Regions from separate parts of the Priestia sp. AB genome, predicted to be linked through region 2. Evidence: riboswitches for the same ligand, from Rfam matches in the RefSeq annotation. Region 2 holds a riboswitch; the other holds the start of a gene.

Region 1 (3,437 bases), on a different contig from region 2:
AATACAGCTTGTTTTCTCCTATTGAAAGGTCTAACTTAAGCAAAAGCGGTCAGCGCTTTCGCTATGCGAATTTTGCTGTTCCTGGAAAAGCGGCAGGTTTAGACATTATGATTAACTGGACGGACGAACGAGGCAATCATCAAGAACATTTTGAATTTAAATAAAAGTCTTCGCTTAGGCGAAGACTTTTTTTGCAGGAATTTATCTCTGCATGTGGAAGACGAACACGAAAGGAGAGGTCGTAATGATTGTAAAAGCTACTGAAGAAGAAATACAGGAAATTCGGACGAAATCTGCTGATGCACTGTTTGAAGGAACAACGCATCAGTTTCAACCGTCAACTGAACGCGTAAATGAATTAATTGATAATGCCCTTCAAAAAGGATGTTATTATTTAGTATCTAGACAAGAAAATAAACTCGCAGGCTGGGTTCTTGCGGGACCATCTGCCGACTTCTTTTCAAAAGAAGAAATTGGCTTTATCTACGAATTATATGTTGTACCCGAATACCGCGGGCAAGGTTTGGCCAAGCCGTTAATGCAAAAAGCAATTGATGAATTGTCTATCAAAGGATACCGTGAAATCAGACTCAGCGTTCATGCTGGGAATTTTGCACAGCATGTGTATCGTGAACTTGGATTTGTAGATAAACAAATATCAATGAGCTTCCAAGTGGTAAAACGTCCGTAACGTTAGTGAATGTCAGCGAGTCCATAAAACATAAGATATTATACATGCGATGAGGTTCGGTAATGAAAGTAAAAGTAAATAAGTAGCCCAAACAGCGCCTTTATCTAGTACTTCAACGGCTCCTCCACCTGTATTGTCTGAGGAGGGGGGATCTTCAAGCGCGTTCATAATTAAAGCCGCCGCTGCTAAAATAACCCCTCCGATGCTTCCAGTTGTTTTGACAATTGCAATATGGAAAGTAGATGAAAAGGCAATGCTGAGAAGCAGCAGCAAGCTTCCCAAAAAAGCAGATAACATATATCGTTTCATGTGCTCACCATCCTTTATGAAAGCATACCATATTTTACTTCTTTTTTCTTTTTATTGAAAAGCTATTGACGTAACCTATAAAACATATTAGAATAGTCAGAAATAATTTAAAAACGAAATATTCTTATCTAGAGAGGTGGAGGGACTGGCCCTTTGAAGCCTCAGCAACCACAATTATTGAATGGTGCTAATTCCAGCATAGCCTAGCTCTGACAGATAAGAAGAGGAATCTTTTTCTATGATGAAATCCTCTTCTTAGGAAGAAACATTTCGTATAGAAAAGGTGATGACATTGAATAATACACAAACGGCTTTATGCATTGACGATTATTTAGATCTATACTTATTAGCAAAAGAAATAAATGACGAAACGTGGCAGCAAGAAATTTTAGCCGTGCTAAAAACGCAGCAAAATCGTTCATTTGAAGAAAAACAATCCGCCCTAGTTCAAGAGATATGGGAAGATTTTAAACAGTTAAATGAAGATATTTCTTTTACGTATCGCTTAATTCAAGAAGAGCCAACTAACGAACAATTTCAGGCTAAATTAAGGCACTTGAGAGAACGGCGGATCACGCTGAGCCGTGAGTTATATTTAGCTAAAAAACAGTATGTTGAACACACGCAATAAAAAGATCTGCTTGAGAAACAAGCGGTTTTTTTACGTGAAAATGTTAGAATCGTTATATTTCGGGTAGTAAATGGATAAGACAAGCAAAGGAGGGATAACAGTGGCCCAAGGTGTATTATGTGAAGTGAATGAGTGCATGTATTGGAAATCCGGAAATAAATGCAGTGCAGAGTCCATTTACGTTGTGAGTCCTGAAAGTAGTCACCATGTTTCTGAAACGGAAGAACCTGGCTGTAAAACTTTTGAACCCGCGAGATAAATGCTAGTTTTTATAAAAAAGCATAAAATGAACGATGCGCTGACGAAGTTGAGTCGGCGTTTTTCTATTTTTTTAAAATACTATTACTTAGGTGCAATACTAAATACATATTAAAAAAGCAGTGCCTATGTCTAATTGTGCGTTTAAACAAAATGATAAGATAATTTTTTTGTTTTTCGACAAAAGAAAAGTGAGAGAAAGGTGATAGAATACAAATATACAGCCTAGCTGTCTTTTAGCACAAACTTATATGAAAGCGCTAACAAAAGGCTGTGTTCATCTCGTTTTGACAGATTGGAAAAAGGGGAGACGTTTATGCAGGGGAAAACTCAGGGGAAAGAATTGAAACGCGGGTTAGAAGAAAGACATGTGACGCTGATGTCCTTAGGAGCAGCCATAGGGGTAGGACTGTTTCTTGGATCTGCATCTGCTATTAAATTAGCAGGGCCAGGAATATTATTGGCGTACGGATTTAGCGGAATGATTATGTTTTTTATTATGAGAGCACTTGGAGAAATGGCGATTCAAAAACCTGTTGCAGGTTCATTCAGCAAGTACGCACGCGACTACTTAGGGCCGCTCGCTGGTTATTTAACAGGTTGGAACTACTGGTTTTTATGGGTTGTAACATGTATGGCTGAAATTACAGCCGTTGGTATTTATATGGGGTATTGGTATCCGGATGTACCAAACTGGATTTGGGCGTTATCGGCGCTTGTCATCATGACAACGGTTAACTTCTTAGCTGTTAAGGCATATGGTGAACTGGAATTTTGGTTTGCACTTATTAAAATTTTAGCGATTGTATTAATGATTGCCGTTGGATTATTAATGATTGTGTTTGGAATCGGCAACGGCGGCGTTGCGACTGGTATCAAAAACTTGTGGGACAACGGCGGACTGTTCCCGAACGGATTCAAAGGTATTTTGCTGTCGCTGCAAATGGTCATGTTTGCGTATTTAGGAATTGAAATGATCGGCGTTACCGCGGGAGAAGTGAAAAATCCGGAAAAATCTCTAGCAAGAGCGATTGATTCTGTCTTTTGGCGTATTCTTATTTTCTACGTCGGAGCGTTATTTGTCATTATGTCGATTTATCCGTGGCAAGAAATCGGTTCACAGGGAAGCCCGTTTGTATTAACATTTGAAAAAATCGGCATTCCAGCGGCGGCTGGTATCATTAACTTTGTTGTACTAACAGCAGCTCTTTCTTCTTGTAACAGCGGTATTTTTAGTACAGGCCGTATGCTGTTTAACTTAGCAGAACATGGAGAAGCACCAAAAGGATACGGTCAGCTTACAAAAGGCGGCGTACCGGGAAAAGCTGTTTTAGCATCAGCGGGTGCGCTATTAGTCGGAGTAGCGTTAAACTACATTGTGCCTGCCAAAGTATTTACGTGGGTAACAAGTATTGCAACATTCGGTGCGATTTGGACATGGGGAATTATTTTGCTTTCTCAAATTAAATATCGCAAAACGTTAAAAACAGGTGAAGAGGCAAAACTGAAATATAAAATGCCTTTATTTCCGTTAACATCTTATGTGTC
Region 2 (3,437 bases):
GAAATTATTTGTACAAACGGTACGATTAGTTTATCAAAGCTGGATGAAATTATTGACTTTACGTTTAACAAAGAGGTATACATACTCGTTGACTCTGATGATTCAGGGAATAAGCTAAGAAAACAATTTAAACGAGAGCTTCCGGAAGCAGAGCATCTATATATTGATAAAATGTACCGAGAGGTTGCTGCCGCCCCTAGACATCACATAGCAACAGTATTACTGAGTGCCAATATCGATGTTAATGCAGAATTTTTAACATAAAAGGAATGAGCAACATGCAAGAATGGAGCGAAAAACAGCTTGACGATCAGTTAAAAGAAGGACAAAGAGCGTTTATCTTTTTCCATACACCTTTTTGCGGGACATGTCAGCTGGCAAAAAAAATGTTAACCGTAGCAGAAGCGATGCTGCCCGGTGTGACCATCGGAATGAGCAATTTAAATTATATGCCTTCAAAAGCAGAAGTATTTTCAATTGAAAGTGTACCTTGTTTGATTGAAGTGAAAAATGGCGAAATGGTAAAAAAACTCTATGCGTTTCATTCCATCGAGCACGTACTTGAAGAGCTTCGATAATCAAACGTTTGTTTAAAATGAAGAAATTGAAAGAGAGCAAACCGTTGGGGCTGTTGAAATATTGGGATATTATCCCAAGAACAAAATCTGTTGACAGCCTATCTGACACATGCTAAAATCACACTCATGAATGTTCATAAATGAATGAATATTTCCCAAAAACAAAATAATTGTTGCGAACTCTTATCAAGAGAGGTGGAGGGACTGAGCCCTGTGAAACCCGGCAACCGTCAGACTAACTGAAATGGTGCCAATTCCTGCAAAGCTATGCGCTTTGAAAGATGAGAGAAAGGATTAAATATAGAGCCTTTCTGTCATGCGCAGAGAGGCTTTTTTGATGGGGAAAATTGTTTTACGGCTTTTTCATCCTATAGGGCAATCTAACATAATTAAGTTTTTACTAAAGAAGGTGAAGAAATATGATTACATTAACAGACGTTACAAAAATTTATCAGGCTAAAAGCGGTCAAGTAACAGCTGTTGATAATGTGAATCTAACCGTTAATCAAGGTGAAATTTACGGAATTATTGGTTATAGCGGAGCGGGGAAAAGTTCTTTAATTCGCTTGCTAAACGGGTTAGAAACACCAACGACAGGAACGGTCGAAGTAGCAGGTAATGATATTGGAAAAATTAAAGGCGGAAAACTCAGAAAAGCTAGACAAGAAATTAGTATGGTGTTTCAGCACTTTAATATCTTGTGGTCGCGTACGGTGCGAGAAAATATTGCCTTTCCGTTAGAAATAGCAGGGATCTCAAAAGAAAAAAGAATGAAAAAAGTAGACGAGCTTATCAAGCTAGTCGGGCTTGAAGGGCGTGAAAATGCTTATCCATCACAGCTTAGCGGTGGACAAAAGCAGCGTGTTGGTATTGCTCGAGCGCTAGCCAATAACCCAAAAGTATTGCTGTGTGATGAAGCAACATCAGCGCTTGATCCTCAAACGACAGATTCCATTTTAGATCTGTTAGTAGATATTAATGAGAAGCTAGGGTTAACCATTGTATTGATTACTCATGAAATGCACGTTATTCGTAAAATTTGTCATCGGGTAGCTGTTATGGAAAATGGAGCAGTGGTAGAAGAAGGGCAAGTGCTAGAAGTGTTCCGAAAACCTAAGCAGCCGATTACAAAACGATTCGTTCAACAGATTTCTGAACCAGAAGAAACGTTTGAAACAATTGAACAAGTACAGGAGTTATATCCAAGCGGGCAAATTATTCAGCTGACGTTTGTTGGCGGAAAAGCAGAGCAACCGCTCATTACAACGATTTTAAAACAGTTTGATGTAACGATTAATATTTTGCAAGGAAAGATTTCTCATACACAAACAGGTTCATACGGAACGTTGTTCGTTCATTTAGACGGAGAATTAACAGAAGTTGAAAAAGTCATTGCATACATTCATGAGCAGCAGGTAGAAGTGGAGGTAATGACAAATGCTTGAGAAACTATTTCCAAATGTTATTTTAGATGATTTTATTCAAGCGACAAATGAAACACTATATATGACGGCTATTTCAGTTATAGCCACGTTTGTTCTAGGTATTTTATTGGGCTTGCTTTTATTTTTAACGTCCAAAGGACAGCTTTGGCAAAACAAACCTTTATATGCCATTGTGTCAGCAGTTGTAAATATCTTTCGTTCCATTCCATTCATTATTTTAATTGTTTTACTGATTCCATTTACCAAAGCATTGGTAGGAAGTATTTTAGGTGCTAATGCAGCGTTACCTGCTTTAATTGTTGGAGCAGCACCATTTTATGCGCGTCTTGTAGAAATTGGTCTGCGTGAAATTGATAAAGGTGTTATTGAAGCTGCTAAATCAATGGGAGCAACAACAAGTACTATTATCTTTAAAGTGCTGTTACCTGAATCGCTGCCAGCTTTAATTTCTGGTTTGACGGTAACGACGATTGCATTAGTCGGCTATACGGCAATGGCGGGTGTGATTGGAGCTGGAGGTCTTGGAAACCTTGCATATTTAGAAGGATTCCAGCGCAGTCATAATGACGTAACGCTAGCCGCTACAATCTTAATTTTGATTATTGTATTTATTATCCAACTTATTGGGGATGCGATTACTGCAAAAATTGATAAAAGATAAAGGGAGGATTATTTATTATGAAAAAATGGCTTTCGGCTTTAGCATTAACATCTGCACTAGTAGTAGGATTAGCTGCGTGTGGATCTAACAATGGATCAAAAGATGAAAAGAAAATTGTCGTGGGTGCATCTAATACGCCTCATGCTGAAATTTTAGAACAAGCAAAACCGATTTTAGAAAAACAAGGAATTGACTTAGAAATTAAAAAATTCCAAGATTACATCTTACCGAACACAGCTCTTGCAAACAATGAAATTGATGCAAACTACTTCCAGCATGTTCCTTATATGAATTCAGTATTAAAAGATCACAAGGGTGAAAAAGGGTATGATTTCGTAAGTGCCGGTGCCATTCATATTGAACCAATTGGTATCTACTCTAAAAAATACAAAAGCTTAAAAGATCTTCCGAAAAACGGTACAGTTATTATGCGTGATGCGGTAGCAGAGCAAGGACGTATATTGTCGATTTTTGAAAAAGCTGGCGTGATCAAATTAAAGCCAGGCGTAAAGAAAATAGATGCACAAATTAAAGATATTGTAGAAAACCCTAAAAATTTAAAATTTAAAGCCGATGTTGAAGGCGGATTGTTACCTCAAATGTACAAAAACAATGAAGGTGACGCTGTTGTTATCAATGCTAACTATGCTATCGATGCTGGTTTAGATCCAGTAAAAGATCCAATCGCAGTTGAAAGCAAGGAAAATAACCCTTATGCAAACATTATTACGGTTCACAAAGGCGACGAAAATA

Evidence for each region. A riboswitch is a leader RNA that binds a small molecule or an ion and turns the genes downstream of it on or off. The one in region 2 is predicted to bind S-adenosylmethionine.
Region 1: another riboswitch for S-adenosylmethionine. It lies ahead of POF52_RS04690 (hypothetical protein); the one in region 2 lies ahead of POF52_RS19780 (methionine ABC transporter ATP-binding protein).

Annotation. Positions count from the first base shown of each region.
Region 1 covers NZ_JAQMYN010000001.1:916,121-919,557, forward strand. Annotated here, with positions in the region: gene POF52_RS04675 (hypothetical protein) at 1-164, shown strand, start outside; gene POF52_RS04680 (GNAT family N-acetyltransferase) at 245-691, shown strand; gene POF52_RS04685 (hypothetical protein) at 704-1,000, opposite strand; SAM riboswitch class I at 1,122-1,223, shown strand; gene POF52_RS04690 (hypothetical protein) at 1,287-1,631, shown strand; gene POF52_RS04695 (DUF1540 domain-containing protein) at 1,732-1,890, shown strand; gene alaP (alanine permease AlaP) at 2,206-3,437, shown strand, end outside.
Region 2 covers NZ_JAQMYN010000006.1:304,428-307,864, forward strand. Annotated here, with positions in the region: gene POF52_RS19770 (toprim domain-containing protein) at 1-264, shown strand, start outside; gene POF52_RS19775 (thioredoxin family protein) at 279-578, shown strand; SAM riboswitch class I at 759-866, shown strand; gene POF52_RS19780 (methionine ABC transporter ATP-binding protein) at 998-2,023, shown strand; gene POF52_RS19785 (methionine ABC transporter permease) at 2,016-2,684, shown strand; gene POF52_RS19790 (MetQ/NlpA family ABC transporter substrate-binding protein) at 2,702-3,437, shown strand, end outside.